Regions from separate parts of the Streptomyces sp. NPDC001348 genome, predicted to be linked through region 1. Evidence: riboswitches for the same ligand, from Rfam matches in the RefSeq annotation. Region 1 holds a riboswitch; the other holds the start of a gene.
The links. A riboswitch is a leader RNA that binds a small molecule or an ion and turns the genes downstream of it on or off. The one in region 1 is predicted to bind cobalamin.
Positions count from the first base shown of each region.

Region 2: it holds a riboswitch for cobalamin, as region 1 does, so the genes downstream of both, ACWC21_RS39615 (HoxN/HupN/NixA family nickel/cobalt transporter) here and ACWC21_RS18125 (ribonucleoside-diphosphate reductase subunit alpha) in region 1, are expected to answer to the same signal.

Region 1 covers NZ_JBSFIK010000015.1:106,348-114,103, forward strand. The annotation lists gene ACWC21_RS18095 (sensor histidine kinase) at 1-541, opposite strand, end outside; gene nagB (glucosamine-6-phosphate deaminase) at 1,024-1,809, shown strand; gene ACWC21_RS18105 (GntR family transcriptional regulator) at 1,975-2,739, shown strand; gene ACWC21_RS18110 (DUF3311 domain-containing protein) at 2,877-3,143, shown strand; gene mctP (monocarboxylate uptake permease MctP) at 3,140-4,768, shown strand; gene ACWC21_RS18120 (GNAT family N-acetyltransferase) at 4,842-5,348, shown strand; cobalamin riboswitch at 5,401-5,536, shown strand; gene ACWC21_RS18125 (ribonucleoside-diphosphate reductase subunit alpha) at 5,658-7,756, shown strand, end outside.
Region 2 covers NZ_JBSFIK010000066.1:26,349-34,104, reverse strand. The annotation lists gene ACWC21_RS39630 (glycoside hydrolase family 13 protein) at 1-1,105, opposite strand, end outside; gene ACWC21_RS39625 (LAETG motif-containing sortase-dependent surface protein) at 1,412-2,335, shown strand; gene ACWC21_RS39620 (ArsR/SmtB family transcription factor) at 2,355-2,714, opposite strand; cobalamin riboswitch at 2,795-2,979, shown strand; gene ACWC21_RS39615 (HoxN/HupN/NixA family nickel/cobalt transporter) at 3,009-4,130, shown strand; gene ACWC21_RS39610 (nucleoside hydrolase) at 4,127-5,119, opposite strand; gene ACWC21_RS39605 (hypothetical protein) at 5,336-6,118, shown strand; gene ACWC21_RS39600 (GAF and ANTAR domain-containing protein) at 6,125-6,928, opposite strand; gene ACWC21_RS39595 (GAF and ANTAR domain-containing protein) at 7,060-7,756, opposite strand, start outside.

The DNA of each region.
Region 1 (7,756 bases):
CCGCGTCCAGCCGGATCAGGCCGTCGCCGACGCGCGGCGAGGCGTCCATGTCGACCTGCTGGTCGGGGAACGGGAAGGAGCCGGCCGCGATCATCTGCGCCAGGTCGGAGGCGCTCTGGAGATAGGTCAGCTCCAGGCGGCTCGGGGTGCGCACGGTCAGCAGGTTGGTGTTGCGGGCGATGACTCCGAGGACCCGCCCCTCCCGGCGTACGGGGATCGACTCGACCCGGACCGGGACCTCCTCGCGCCACTCCGGATCGCCCTCGCGCACGATCCGGCCCTCGTCGAGGGCCGCGTCCAGCATGGGACGGCGGCCACGCGGCACCAGGTGGCCGACCATGTCGTCCTGGTAGGAGGTCGGGCCGGTGTTGGGGCGCATCTGGGCCACCGAGACGTACCGCGTGCCGTCCCGGGTGGGGACCCACAGGACCAGGTCCGCGAAGGAGAGGTCGGAGAGCAGCTGCCACTCCGAGACCAGCAGGTGGAGCCACTCGAGGTCGGAGTCGTCGAGGGCGGTGTGCTGGCGTACGAGTTCGTTCATGGAGGGCACGTCTGCGAGCGTACCCGGGGGCTGCGAACCGGCCGAAAACACCCGCGGGCCGCGGCGCCTGGGAGGGACCCTCAACCCTCCCGGCACCGCAGCCCGGAGCAGCAACGGCCGTGGGGTGTGCGGTCCCGGTCGGCCGATGGATGAGGAGCCGGGGCAGTCAGGGCAGAGAGCTCCGGTTCCTCGGTCCGCCTTCCTGTGCGGGGAAGACGGAAGAGTGCGCCCCCGCATTGTGGACTGGACCAGCTGGTGTGTCCATGCGTGGGGAGTTGTTGCAACTTGGTGGTTCGAAGCCTAGCCCGCCCGGGTCGCGAACGGGGCCAGATGGCCGTGGCAATTTCGTGAGCAACCTCCGGCCCCCCGGACGGGGCGGGCAGCTCGCTGACGTGAGCGGGGTGCTGGGGGTACGATGCTGTTGCTGTTCGATTGGTCTACACCACACACACTCAAGTGCTCCACAGATCGGCAGGCCCAGCGTGGAAGTTGTCATCGTTCCGGACGCGGAAGCGGGCGGCGAGCTCATCGCCGAGGCCATGGCACAGCTGTTGCGGCGCAAGCCCCACGCCCTGCTCGGCGTGGCCACCGGCTCGACCCCGCTGCCCATCTACCAGGCTCTGGCGGCGAAGGTGCGCTCCGGGGCCGTGGACACCTCGCGGGCGCGGATCGCACAGCTCGACGAGTACGTGGGGCTGCCCGCCGAGCACCCGGAGTCATACCGCTCCGTGCTCCGGCGGGAGGTCCTGGCACCCCTCGGGATCGGGACGGACGCGTTCATGGGCCCGGACGGGACAGCCGAGGACGTGCAGGGCGCGTGCGCGGCGTACGACCGGGCGCTCGCCGAGGCCGGTGGCGTGGACCTGCAGCTGCTCGGGATAGGCACCGACGGCCACATCGGCTTCAACGAGCCCTGCTCCTCGCTCGTCTCGCGCACGCGCATCAAGACGCTCACCGAGCAGACCCGGATCGACAACGCCCGCTTCTTCGACGGTGACATCGAACAGGTGCCGCACCACGTCATCACCCAGGGCATAGGCACCATCCTGGAGGCCCGGCACCTGGTGCTCCTCGCCACCGGCGAGGGCAAGGCCGACGCGGTCGCCGCGACGGTGGAGGGCCCGGTCGCGGCCGTGTGCCCGGCCTCGGCGCTGCAGCTGCATCCGCACGCGACGGTGGTCGTCGACGAGGCCGCCGCCTCCAAGCTGAAGCTCGCGGACTACTTCCGGTACACCTATGCCAACAAGCCGGACTGGCAGGGCATCTGACCGGCATCTGCGGCTGTGGACTAGACCAAGGATGGTCACAACGGTATACAGAGGAGATCACGGAGCGTACGGGCGGACCCCCGGCGCACTGAGCCGTGCCACGATGTGGGCCGTGGCCGACGGGCATGTCGGCCGCTTGGGCACCCGGAGCCGGGAAGGCAGAGCATGAGCACCGACGTCAGCAGTGCGGAGAACGAGAACGGCGCCACCGTCCGTACCGCGCGCGTGCCCAAGTACTACCGCCTGAAGAAGCACCTGCTCGACATGACGGAGACCCAGGCGCCGGGCACCCCCGTCCCGCCGGAGCGCACGCTGGCCGCCGAGTTCGACACCTCGCGCACCACCGTCCGCCAGGCCCTGCAGGAACTGGTCGTCGAGGGCCGGCTGGAACGCATCCAGGGCAAGGGCACCTTCGTCGCCAAGCCGAAGGTCTCGCAGGCGCTGCAGCTCACCAGCTACACGGAGGACATGCGCGCCCAGGGCCTGGAGCCGACCTCGCAGTTGCTGGACGTCGGCTACGTCACCGCCGACGAGCGGCTCGCCGGACTGCTCGACATCACGGCCGGCGGCAGGGTGCTGCGCATCGAGCGGCTGCGCATGGCCAACGGCGAGCCGATGGCCATAGAGACCACGCACCTGTCGGCCAAGCGCTTCCCGGCGCTGCGCCGCAGTCTCGTGAAGTACACCTCGCTGTACACCGCTCTCGCAGAGGTGTACGACGTCCACCTCGCCGAGGCGGAGGAGACCATCGAGACCTCGCTGGCCACTCCCCGCGAGGCGGGCCTGCTCGGTACCGACGTGGGCCTGCCGATGCTGATGCTCTCCCGGCACTCCCTGGACCGGGAGGGCAAGCCCGTGGAGTGGGTGCGGTCGGTGTACCGGGGAGACCGCTACAAGTTCGTGGCGAGGCTGAAGCGTCCGCAGGAGTAGGCGAGTCGGCGTCTTCACACCTTCGCCCCGGAATCGACATGCCGACATGCGGGCGAGGTCTTCCACTCCCCTGACCCCGTCCCCTAGATTGCCTGCGCATTACACAGGTGATCAGTGAGGGGACGGAGCCGACAGAGATGTCCAACGCACCGGATACGACGAGACCGGCGGTGGTGACGCCTCTGCGCGTCGTCATCGCCCTCTGCCTGATCGCGCCCTTCGTGGCGATGCTGTGGGTCGGCTCCTATGCCGAGGCGGACCCCGCGTTCATCGGCATCCCGTTCTTCTACTGGTACCAGATGCTCTGGGTGCCGATCTCCACCGCGCTGACCATGATCGCCTACCAGTTGTGGCGGCGTGACCAGCGCGCCCGCCAGGATGCGAAGGGGGGTACGGCGGAATGAAGGACGGCGTGAACGGCGTCGCGCTCGGCGTGTTCGTCTTCTTCTTCCTGGCCGTGACGGTCATGGGCTTCCTCGCCGCACGCTGGCGCAGGGCCGACGACGAGCACAGCCTCGACGAATGGGGCCTGGGCGGCCGGTCGTTCGGTACCTGGATCACCTGGTTCCTGCTCGGTGGCGACCTGTACACGGCGTACACCTTCGTCGCGGTACCGGCGGCGATCTACGCGGCGGGCGCGGCCGGCTTCTTCGCGGTGCCGTACACCATCCTCGTCTACCCGTTGATCTTCACGTTCCTGCCCCGCCTGTGGTCGGTCTCGCACAAGCACGGCTACGTGACCACCTCGGACTTCGTGCGCGGCCGCTTCGGCTCGAAGGGGCTGTCGCTGGCGGTGGCGCTGACCGGCATCCTGGCGACGATGCCGTACATCGCGCTCCAGCTGGTCGGCATCCAGGCCGTGCTGGACGTGATGGGGGTCGGCGGCGGCGAGAACACCAACTGGTTCGTGAAGGACCTGCCGCTGCTGATCGCCTTCGGCGTGCTGGCCGCCTACACCTACTCCTCGGGGCTGAGGGCCCCCGCGCTGATCGCGTTCGTCAAGGACGCGCTGATCTACATCGTCATCGCCGTCGCGATCATCTACATCCCGATCAAACTGGGCGGGTTCGACGACGTCTTCGCCAAGGCGGGCGACGCGTTCAGCCAGGTCAACCCGGCGACCGGGAAGCCGCGCGGCACGCTCGTGCCGGGCGAGGCGAACCAGTGGACATACGCGACCCTGGCCCTGGGCTCCGCGCTGGCGCTGTTCATGTACCCGCACTCGATCACCGCGACCCTGTCCTCGCGCAGCCGTGACGTGATCCGCCGCAACACCACGATCCTGCCGCTGTACTCCCTGATGCTGGGCCTGCTGGCGCTGCTGGGCTTCATGGCGATCGCGGCCGGGGTGAAGGTCACCAACGGCCAGCTGGCCATCCCGCAGCTGTTCGAGAACATGTTCCCGGACTGGTTCGCCGGTGTGGCCTTCGCGGCGATCGGCATCGGTGCGCTGGTGCCGGCGGCGATCATGTCGATCGCGGCCGCCAACCTCTTCACCCGCAACATCTACAAGGACTTCATCAAGCCGGACGCCACGCCGAAGCAGGAGGCTCAGGTCTCCAAGTTCGTGTCGCTGCTGGTGAAGGTCGGCGCGCTGGTCTTCGTCCTCACCATGGACAAGACCGTCGCGATCAACTTCCAGCTGCTCGGCGGCATCTGGATCCTGCAGACCTTCCCGGCCCTGGTCGGCGGCCTGTTCACCCGCTGGTTCCACCGCTGGGCGCTGCTCGCGGGCTGGGCGGTCGGCATGGTGTACGGCACGCTCGCCGCGTACGGCATCTCCTCGCCGACGCAGCCGCACTTCGGCGGCAACGCCAAGGAGATCCCGGGCCTCGGGGAGATCGGCTACATCGGCCTGACGGCGTTCGTCCTCAATGTCCTCGTGACCGTGGTCCTGACCTTCGTCCTGAGGGCGGCGAAGGCCCCCGAGGGCGTCGACGAGACCAGGCCGGAGGACTACACGGCGGACGCCGGCGACCCGGGCGTACAGGTGGAACTGCCGCCCGCGACGGCCGGCAGCACGCACTGAGCCGTACGCGTCGGACGGGCCGCCGGGGAAATCCGGCGGCCCGTCGTCGTACCCGTCGGGCACACTCGCCCCCATGGACATCCTGATACGGCACGCGGCAGCCGACGAGTACGAGGCCCTCGGTGAGATCACCGCCCAGGCCTATCTCCAGGACGGGCTCCTCGACTTCGGGGAGGGCGACCGGTACCTCGGTGAGCTGAGGGACGTGGCCAAGCGGGCCGCCGCCGCCGACGTACTGGTCGCCGAGGCGGACGGGGAGGTGCTCGGCGGGGTCACCTTCGTACCGTCCGGCGGACCCATGGCCGACATCGCCGGGCCGGGAGAGGCCGAGATACGGATGCTCGCGGTCGCCCGCACGGCGCGCGGCCGGGGCGCCGGCGGGGCGCTCGTCCAGGCCTGCGTCGACCGTGCGCGGGCCACGGAGGGCTGTGTGCGGATCGTCCTGTCGACCCAGCGCGCCATGCACGCCGCCCACCGCATCTACGAACGCCTGGGTTTCGTCCGCACTCCCGAGCGGGACTGGGCCCCCCTCCCGGATCTCGCCGACGTCACTCTCCTCACTTATGAGTTGACGCTCTGAAGCAGACGCAACACAACATCTGGGGGTGCCACCACAGCCCGGCACTAGATGTATGCTCATGCTCGCTGTCGCCGCAGGGGAATCCGGTGCGAATCCGGAACTGTCCCGCAACGGTGTACTCGCACCCGTATGCCCGCATACGGGTGGCGAGGGTCAGTCCGAGGACCTGCCGACAGCGTGCCCGGCCGTCCGGTCGGGCGCCCATGACGTCCGGGCCTCGTGGAGTGGGCCGGTGGACGCGACGCCGCGTGCGCTCGTGCCGCCCCCTGCCCTCCGCCAGGCCCCGTGCCGAGCGAGGGAGTGCCCCACGTGACCATCGCGCCAGCCGACCCGGCTTCAGCCACCCCGGCGACCGAGGCCGTCCCGGTGGAGCCGGACGGTCCCGGAGCCACGCTGCTGCGGACCCTGACCGAGCTGACCGCCGACCTGCCCGACGCCGACCCCGGCCGGGTGGCCGCCGCCGCGCTGCGCGGCCGGTCGGCGCGGGCCGACGAGGCCGAGCTGCGCGAGCTGGCCACGGAGACGGCCGCCGGCCTGATCTCCGAGGATCCGGCCTACTCGAGGCTGGCCGCCCGGCTGCTCACCCTCACCATCCGCGCCGAAGCGGCCTCGCAGGGCGTCACGTCCTTCACCGGGTCCGTCGCCGTGGGCCATCGCGAGGGGCTCATCGCCGACCGCACCGCGGAGTTCGTACGGCTGCACGCCGAGCGCCTGGACGCGCTGGTCGACACCGGCGCCGACGACCGTTTCGGCTACTTCGGTCTGCGCACCCTGCACAGCCGGTACCTGCTGCGCCACCCGATCAACCGCAAGGTCGTCGAGACGCCCCAGCACTTCATGCTGCGCGTCGCCGCCGGTCTCGCCGAGGACGACACCAGCCGCTCGGTGGACGAGGTCGCGGCGCTCTACGGGCTGATGAGCCGCCTCGACTACCTGCCCTCCTCCCCCACCCTCTTCAACTCCGGCACCCGGCATCCCCAGATGTCGTCCTGCTACCTCCTGGACTCCCCCAAGGACGAGCTGGACTCCATCTACGACCGCTACCACCAGGTCGCCCGGCTGTCCAAGCACGCCGGCGGCATCGGGCTGGCGTACTCCCGTATCCGCTCCCGCGGTTCGCTGATCCGCGGCACCAACGGGCACTCCAACGGCATCGTGCCGTTCCTGAAGACGCTGGACGCCTCCGTCGCCGCGGTGAACCAGGGCGGCCGCCGCAAGGGCGCCGCGGCCGTCTACCTGGAGACCTGGCACTCCGACATCGAGGAGTTCCTGGAACTGCGGGACAACACCGGCGAGGACGCCCGCCGTACGCACAACCTCAACCTCGCGCACTGGGTCCCGGACGAGTTCATGCGCCGGGTCGACGCCGACGAGCAGTGGTCGCTGTTCTCCCCGGCGGACGTGCCGGAGCTGGTGGACCTGTGGGGCGAGGAGTTCGACGCCGCCTACCGCGGGGCCGAGGCGGCGGGCCTGGCCAGGAAGACCATCCCGGCCCGCGACCTGTACGGCCGGATGATGCGCACCCTCGCACAGACCGGCAACGGCTGGATGACCTTCAAGGACGCCGCCAACCGCACCGCCAACCAGACGGCCGAGCCGGGCCACGTCGTGCACTCCTCCAACCTCTGCACGGAGATCCTCGAGGTCACGGACGACGGGGAGACCGCGGTCTGCAACCTGGGCTCGGTGAACCTCGGCGCCTTCGTCGACACGGCGAGCGGCGACATCGACTGGGAGCGGCTGGACGAGACGGTCCGCACCGCCGTCACCTTCCTCGACCGCGTCGTCGACATCAACTTCTACCCGACGGAGCAGGCGGGCCGCTCCAACGCGAAGTGGCGCCCGGTCGGCCTGGGCGCGATGGGCCTGCAGGACGTCTTCTTCAAGCTGCGGCTGCCCTTCGACTCCCCCGAGGCCAGGACGCTCTCCACGCGCATCGCCGAGCGCGTCATGCTCGCCGCGTACGAGGCCTCCGCCGACCTCGCCGAGCGGAGCGGCCCGCTGCCGGCCTGGGAGAAGACCCGCACGGCCCGCGGTGTGCTGCACCCGGACCACTACGGCGTCGAGTTCGCCTGGCCGGAGCGCTGGGCGGCGCTGCGTGCGCGGATCGCGACGACCGGCCTGCGCAACTCGCTGCTGCTGGCCATCGCGCCCACCGCCACCATCGCCTCGATCGCCGGCGTCTACGAGTGCATCGAGCCGCAGGTCTCCAACCTGTTCAAGCGCGAGACGCTCTCCGGGGAGTTCCTGCAGGTCAACTCCTACCTGGTGAAGGACCTCAAGGAGCTGGGCGTGTGGGACGCCCGGACCCGTGAGGCGCTGCGCGAGTCGAACGGCTCGGTGCAGGAGTTCGCCTGGATCCCGGCCGAGGTACGGGCCCTGTACCGCACGGCCTGGGAGATCCCGCA
Region 2 (7,756 bases), on a different contig from region 1:
CCGCCGCCTCGTCGACCCGCGGCGCGTGACCGCCGGAGAGCAGCCAGGCGTTGTCGTCCGTGCCGGGCGGCAGCATCAGGCGGGAGGTGTGGCGTACGACGTCGTGGTTGGACAGGACCCAGGTGGCCGACGCCCCGACGGTACGGGCCGTGTCCAGGGAACCGGTGATGACCCGGCGCAGCACCTCGGCGTCCCAGCCTGCCTGCAGGTACTCGAAGTTGAACGCCTGCCCCAGTTCGTCCGGGCGGGCGTACAGGGCGCGGCGGGCGTCCGGGACCCAGGCCTCGGCGACCGCGGTGCGGGGCGGGGTGTAGTCGTCGAAGATCTTGCGCCAGTCGCGGTAGATCTCGTGGACCTCGTCGCGGTCCCAGTAGGGGTGACTGCCGGGCGGCAGGTGCTGCAGCGCCTCCTCTCCGGTCGCGCCCAGGTCGCCGACGTCGCGCAGCGGATCGTCCAGGTCCTTGGCCAGGCCGTGGGCGACGTCGACGCGGAAGCCGTCGACACCCCGGTCGGCCCAGAAGCGCAGGGTGGTGCGGAAGTCGGCGCGGACCTCCTCGTGGTCCCAGTTGAGGTCGGGCTGCTCGGGCGCGAACAGATGGAGGTACCACTGGCCGTCGGGGACCCGCTGCCAGGCGCTGCCGCCGAAGACCGACTGCCAGTCGGTGGGCGGAAGTTCACCCCGCTCCCCGCGTCCGGCGCGGAAGACGTAGCGGTCGCGGGCGGCGGAGCCGGGACCGGCGCGCAGGGCCTCCTGGAACCAGGTGTGCTGGTGGGAGGTGTGGTTGGGGACGATGTCGACGATCACCTTCAGGCCCAGCCGGTGGGCCTCGGCGACCATGGCGTCGAAGTCGTCCAGCGTGCCGAGGCGGGGGTCGACGTCCCTGGGGTCGGCGACGTCGTAGCCGCCGTCGGCCAGTTCCGACGGGTAGAACGGGCTCAGCCACACGGCGTCGGCGCCCAGCGCGGCCACGTGGTGCAGCCGTTCGGCGATGCCCCGGATGTCACCGAGCCCGTCGCCGTCCGCGTCGGCGAAGCTGCGGGGGTAGACCTGGTAGACGACGGCCTGGCGCCACCAGTCGGGATTCCTGGACGAAAGGTCGGTCACATCGGCTCCCTTGGAGAGGACGGCACAGAAAGCCTGTTCACATTGCCGGGAAAGTGAACCTTCACACTATGCGGAACGGATTCTTCCCAGTGTGGCGAGGTTGTAATGGGTCATCAACTGACCTCGAATCAGCGCAGGTTGACAGGGTTCCGCAGGTCGCCTCACCATGTGCTCACACTGTGGCGCATATGACCATCGAGCCCAGCGCTTCCTCTGCTTTCCGCTGCTTCCCTCTGCTTTCCTCTGCCTGTTTCAGGCCGGTTCACACCGTCTGAGACCACCTCAGAACTCCTGATAGGGATACACATGTCCATAGCGAGTCGTGCCACCGCGCGTCGCCTGCTGGGAACGGGCGTCGCGACGCTCGCCCTCTGCGCGGCCTCCGTCGCAGCCTCCTCCGCTGCCTGGGCCGGCGACGGCGGGGACGGCTGGAAGTCCGGCGGCGCCTACAAGCCGGGCACCGGCGCGGGCACGGAGACCGGTACCGAACGCTGCCAGTTCTCGCTGGACGGCACCGGCTTCTACGACTCGGTCAAGGTCGACGACCAGAACCTCAGGCCCACCGAGGACGGCAAGGTCCACATCAAGGTCCGCACCGCCGGTGACGCCTCCACCTGCACCGCCTCGCTGGCCTCCTACGTCGCCCACGGCTCCTCCTTCGGCACCTCCGGCGAGCAGGTCTTCATCGACTTCGACTCCGTGACGGTCAAGCCGGGCCAGACCGACTCCCTCGACATCGCGGTGCCGGACGCCGGCTGCTTCGCGCAGATCGACCTCTACCGGGGTGCGGTGAAGTTCGACGGCAAGCTCGACGCCAAGGACGGCTTCGAGCACGGCGACCTGCCCAAGGGCCCGGACCACCCGGTCATCAAGGACAAGCTGATCGCGGCCTGGAACGGCGGCACGAAGGACTGCACCTCCAACCAGTCCGCCACGCCGACCCCGTCCTCCCCCGCGTCCGTCCCGCCGGCCGAGCCGTCGACCCCGGCCGACGGCAGCGACACCCCGAGCCCGAGCGCCTCGAAGCCGACGTCCGCCACCACGCCGACCCCGTCCGCCTCGGAGTCCAGCCCGGCCGCGGCCACGACGCCCGACGGGGGCGGCGGCGACCTCGCCGAGACCGGTGGCGGCAGCGGCTCCGGCATGATCGTCGGGGGTGCGGCGGTGCTCCTGGCCGGCGGTGCCGCCATCATCGTCGCGACGCGCCGGAAGCGGACGGCACGCGGCTGACCCCCGCGGGGCGGGCCGGTCAGCCCCCGTCGGCCGTGCAGCGCTTCAGCAGCCCCTGCACCTCGGCGTCCACCACCCGGTACCTGACCACCCGCCCCTCCTTCTCACCCTCCACGACCCCCGCCGCCCGCAGCAGCCGCAGAGCCTGGGAGACGGCGGGGTCGTTCATGCCGGTCGCGATGGCCAGATCGGACACGGCGAGCGGCCCGGTGCGGTGCAGGGCGAGCAGCAGAGCGAGCCGCTTGGCGTCGGCGAGCAGGGAGAAACGGTCGGCCCAGGTGCGCACATGACCGGGTTCGCCGATCGCGGCGATGGCGTCGCACACCCGGTGACCGTCGATGGTGCGACGGTCCGCGCGGTCGGCAGGCACGAGATGCATGACGCCATAGTGGCAGGCGCCGTTCTGTGATCTTCCATACCTGCGCAGGTACGCAGCTATGCAGGGAACCGCTTCCGCCCCTACGGTGGGCACGCCGTGGTGCTCGGGAAGTCGATGCGATGTCGACGCGGCCCTCGCCACTGTGATCGGGGAGTTCACGTCCCGTCCGGCATCCGCCGGGCCACTGGTCGTACGACCGGGAAGGCAGGGACGGCGGACGCAACCACCCGTAAGCCAGGAGACCGGCCACGGCAGCTCACGAAGTGATCCACGAGGTGCTGGAGCGTGAACCGGATGACCCTGCCCGCGAAAACCGCCCCGACGACGACGGTGCCCCCCTCCTTCCGGTGGCGGCGCGAGGACACGATCAGAACGGCCGGGCTGCTGGTGGTGATCCTCGCCCTGCACGTCGTCGCGTTCGGCATCCTCTTCCTGCTCGTCGTCCCCGAGCACTACAAGGTCGGCACCAAGGCCTTCGGGATCGGCCTGGGCATCACCGCCTACACCCTCGGCATGCGGCACGCCTTCGACGCCGACCACATAGCCGCCATCGACAACACCACCCGCAAGCTGATGGCCGACGGCAAGCGCCCGGTGTCGGTGGGCTTCTGGTTCGCGCTCGGGCACTCCAGCGTGGTGGTGGTCCTCGCGACGCTGATCGCGGGCGGCACCCAGCTCGCCGGCAAGGTGATGAACGAGGGCTCGCGCACCCACCAGGTCCTCGGCTTCATGGGCACGACCATCTCGGGGACCTTCCTCTATCTCATCGCCGCCCTGAACCTGGTCGCCCTGACGGGCATCCTGCGCGTGTTCAAGGCGATGCGGGCCGGGACGTACGACGAGACGGAGCTCGAAGCCCACCTGGACTCCCGGGGGTTCATGAACCGCATCCTCGGCCGTCTCACGAAGTCGGTCTCCCGCCCCGGCCAGATGTTCCCCCTGGGCTTCCTCTTCGGCCTCGGCTTCGACACCGCCACCGAGGTCACGCTGATGGTGATGGCCGGTTCGGGCGCGGCGGCCGGCCTGCCCTGGTACGCGATCCTCTGCCTGCCCCTCCTCTTCGCCGCCGGGATGAGCCTGTTCGACACCCTCGACGGCACCTTCATGAACTTCGCCTACCAGTGGGCGTTCTCCAACCCGGTGCGCAAGGTGTTCTACAACCTCACCATCACCGGGCTGTCCATCGCCGTCGCCTTCTTCATCGGCACCATCGAGCTGGTCGGCGTCCTGCACGACAAACTCGACCTGCGCGACGGCGTCACCGGCTGGATCGCGGACCTCGACCTGGACAACGTCGGCTACCTCATCGTCGGCCTGTTCGTGGTGGTGTGGGCGGCGGCCCTGACCTACTGGAAGGTGGCCCGGGTGGAGGAACGGTGGGGGGCACCGGCCCCGGCCCCCGCCACCACCGACTAGTCGGCCAGGCGGCTGGGCGGCCAGGGCCGCTCCACGGTCTCCAGGTACAGCTTCACGAACCGGTCGACGTCCACCTCCAAGGCCACGTCCACCAGGGTCTGTTCGCGGACGCCGTCGTGGATCTCGGACTCGCCCGGGCGGGGGCGGCGGTCGACGACGGTCTGGCCCCGGGACGGGCCCGGGGCGAGGGTGACCTCGACGGGCAGCAGGCGGGTGGTGATGCCCTCCGGGTCGGCGACCGCGCAGACCGCGCCCGCGTCGCCGAGGCCGCCCGCCGCCTCGGCCTCGGCGGGGCCGCCCTGCGCCGTCGGCCGGTGGGCGAGCAGTTCGCCGGCCAGCCGGGTGCCGGGCTCGGCGCTCGCCCGCAGCCGCCGCACCTGGCCCCCGTCCACGACGACCTGGTGGAAGACGTCCAGCCCGTACATGGTGATCGGCACCCCGGCGGTGAGCAGGACCGCCGCCGCCTCCGGGTCGTGCCAGACGTTGAACTCGGCGACGGGCGTGGCGTTCCCGGTGGTCACGGCCCCGCCCATGAACACGATCCGCTCGATGTTGCGGGTCACCTCCGGGTGGGTGCGCAACAGCAGAGCGATGTTGGTGAGCGGAGCCGTCGGGACCAGGGTGACCGGGCGGGGCGAGGCGAGGATCTCACGGTGCAGCAGCGTCACCGCGTCCACGGCGGCCGGGGCCCGGGTCGGCGCGGGCAGCCCCAGGTCGCCCATCCCGTCGTGGCCGTGCACGTGCCGTGCCGAGCGGGCCGGCTCGATCAGCGGCCGCTCGGCCCCGCGGGCCACCGGGATGTCCGGCGCGCCGGCCTGCTCCAGCACCGTCAGGGTGTTGCGGACCACCCCGTCGACGTCCGTGTTCCCGGCCACGCACGTCACCGCCCGCAGGTCCAGGTCCGGGTGGCGGACGGCGAACAGCAGGGCCAGGGCGTCGTCGACCCCGGTGTCACAGTCGATGATCACAGGTATGGGCTGACCGGTCACGGTGGACTCCTTCTGTCGTTCCGCCCCCAGGATCAGCCCCGGACGGGGCCCGCGTCACCGGGTCGCGTACTCAGCCGTCCGGCGTTCGGCGACGAGGCCGTCCGGGCCGAAGCGGGGGTCCGGGGGCGGCAGCCCCCAGCAGTGCACGGGGAGCACCCCTCACCCGGACGGCCCGGACCGCTGGTGGACCGCCGGAGGCAGTGGTGCCGTGAGTACATGCCCCGCCCCTCGGTCACCCGCCGCCCCGCCGCCCTCCTGCTCACCGCGGCCACGCTGCTCAGTGCCTCCTCCTGCCTGGTGCGCACCCCGGACCAGGCCCGGGACCCGGTGGCCACCTCGGCCCTGTCACCGGACGGGCAGGACGGCCCCGACCCCGCCCTGACCGGCGACCAGGCCCGGTCCGCCCTGGTCGGCGAGGCCGACCTCGGCGCGCCCTGGGTGCCGTCCGAGGGGGCGGCGACCTGGCGGGACGGGATGCTGAAGGCGACGACGAACGCGGCACCCGACTGTCAGCGGATGCTGGAGGCGCTGTACACCGAGGAGCTGTTCGGCGCGCCGTGGGGCGGCCAGGCCGCCGTGACCGCCCTGGACGACACCGACGACCTCGCCCAGCTGCGCTACCAGGTCGCCGCCCACCGCCCGGCGGACGTGGACCGCGTACTGGCCTGGCTGCGCACGCTGCCGGGCAGCTGCGGACAGTTCCTTGCGACGACCACCCGCGCCGGCGCCGAGGCCGTGCAGGTGGAGGAACTGCCGTTGCCGGCCGTCGGGGACGCCCGGCAGGGCCTGCGGGTCACGCTGACCGGCGAGGCCGACGCGGACGGCGACACACCCGTGCTCAGCGTGGACGTCGCCGCGGTACGCGTCGGGGACCAGTCGATCGTGCTCACCCTCGGCGCGCCCGGCACCGTGCTCCCGGACGACACCGCCCACCGGGTCCTGGAAGTCGGCGCCCAGCGCCTGGCCCAGGTCCGCGACGAAGCCCGCACCCAGGTCTGACCGCCGTCAGGGCCGGTCCCCGTCGAACCGCGTGTGGTGCCCGATCACGTCGTGCGCCACCTCCAGCGCCGTACGCCCGCGGGCGAACGCGTGCCCGCGCAGCCGCGCCAGCGCCTCGCCCGCGTCGACCCCCAGCTGGGCCATGATCATGCCGATGGCCTGCTGGATCGCGCTGTGCTCGGCGGTCAGGCCGCCCAGCCAGACGGGGTCCGGGCGACCGGTCTCCGCATCGTCCCGGAGCAGCGACGTCAACGCCGTGGTCAGGGCGTTCACCAGCAGCCGGGCGGTGTGCAGGTCGGGGCCGGCCAGCTCGCCGGGGCTCGTGCCGTACAGGTCGAGGGTGCCCACGCACACCGTGGTGTCGCCGAGCGGCAGCGAATAGGCCGCCCGGACCCCCACGGCCGTCGCCTGCTGCGCGTACACCGGCCAGCGCGCCACGGCCGGTCCGCCGGTCAGGTCGTCCGCGAACACCGGTGCGATGGTCTCGGCGGCGCACACGCAGGGCCCCTCGCCGAGCGTGGCCTGCATCTCCGCCATGCCGGCCGCCCTGTCGTCGCTCGCCCCGACCAGCACGGGCAGCCCCTCGCTGCGCAGTGACACGCTCGCGCCGGCCACCGGAAGCAGTTCGACGGCGGCCGCGCACAGCCGTCGGGGCAGTTCCTCGGGCGCCGCTCCCCGTACCGCCGCGGCCAGGGCCTGTGCCGGGTCCGCCCGGTGCGGTGCCGTGTTGCCGGCAGCGCTCGCGGGGCGCCGGCCCTGCTCCGGGCCGTCGGAACCGTCCGCGTACGCGCCGTCGTCCCTGGGCCGCACCTCCACCGCCTCCTTCAGTCCCGGCCCGGCCGTCCTCGAAGGGCCCTGAGCAGGTGCCCCTGCCCGCGGGAGGAGTCCCGACTACCCGGGGCCGGGGGCCCGAAACGGCCCTCGGTCTCCCCTGCGAGGGCTCACAGCGCCGAGTCGCGCGGGTGCAGCGGCCGGGGAGTGGGAGGAGTACCGGTGACCTGGGCGACGACCTGCGAGGCGACGTCGCGGAGCTTGACGTTGCGCTGCTGCGAGAGGCGCTTGAGGATCTCCAGGGCCTTGTCGGAGTCGCAGCGCCGCTGCGACATGACGATGCCGAGGGCCTGGTCGATGACCGTGCGGGAGGTGATCGCCCGCTGCAGGTCGGTGCTGAACCGCGTCTGACCGGCGATCTTCAGCGCCACGCCCAGCGCACCGGAGGCGTATCCGGCGAAGACCGCCGCCTGCTCCCGTACCGGCCGGGTGAAGGCCTCACGCTCGCTGGAGTAGAGGTTCATGACGCCGGTGACCCGCTGGCGCGGCGGCGTCAGCGGCAACGAGAGCATGCTGCACATGCCGTACTCGTTGCAGAGGTCCGGGAAGGGGCCGAAGCGGTCCTCCGCCGCCAGGTCCGGGACCTCGTGCGGTGTCCCGGTCCGCAGGGTCGACAGACAGGGCCCGTCGTCGATCTCGTACTGCCGCTGGTCGAACAGTTCCACCTCGGGGTCGCTGGCGGCCGCGGTGGTGGGCTGGTCGCCGCCCTCCGGACTGAGGGTGACGGAGCAGTGGGCGGGGACGGGCAGGGCCTCGGCGGTGAGGGTGACGAGCTCCTCCAGGAAGTCCTCGAGCCGGTCCGACTCC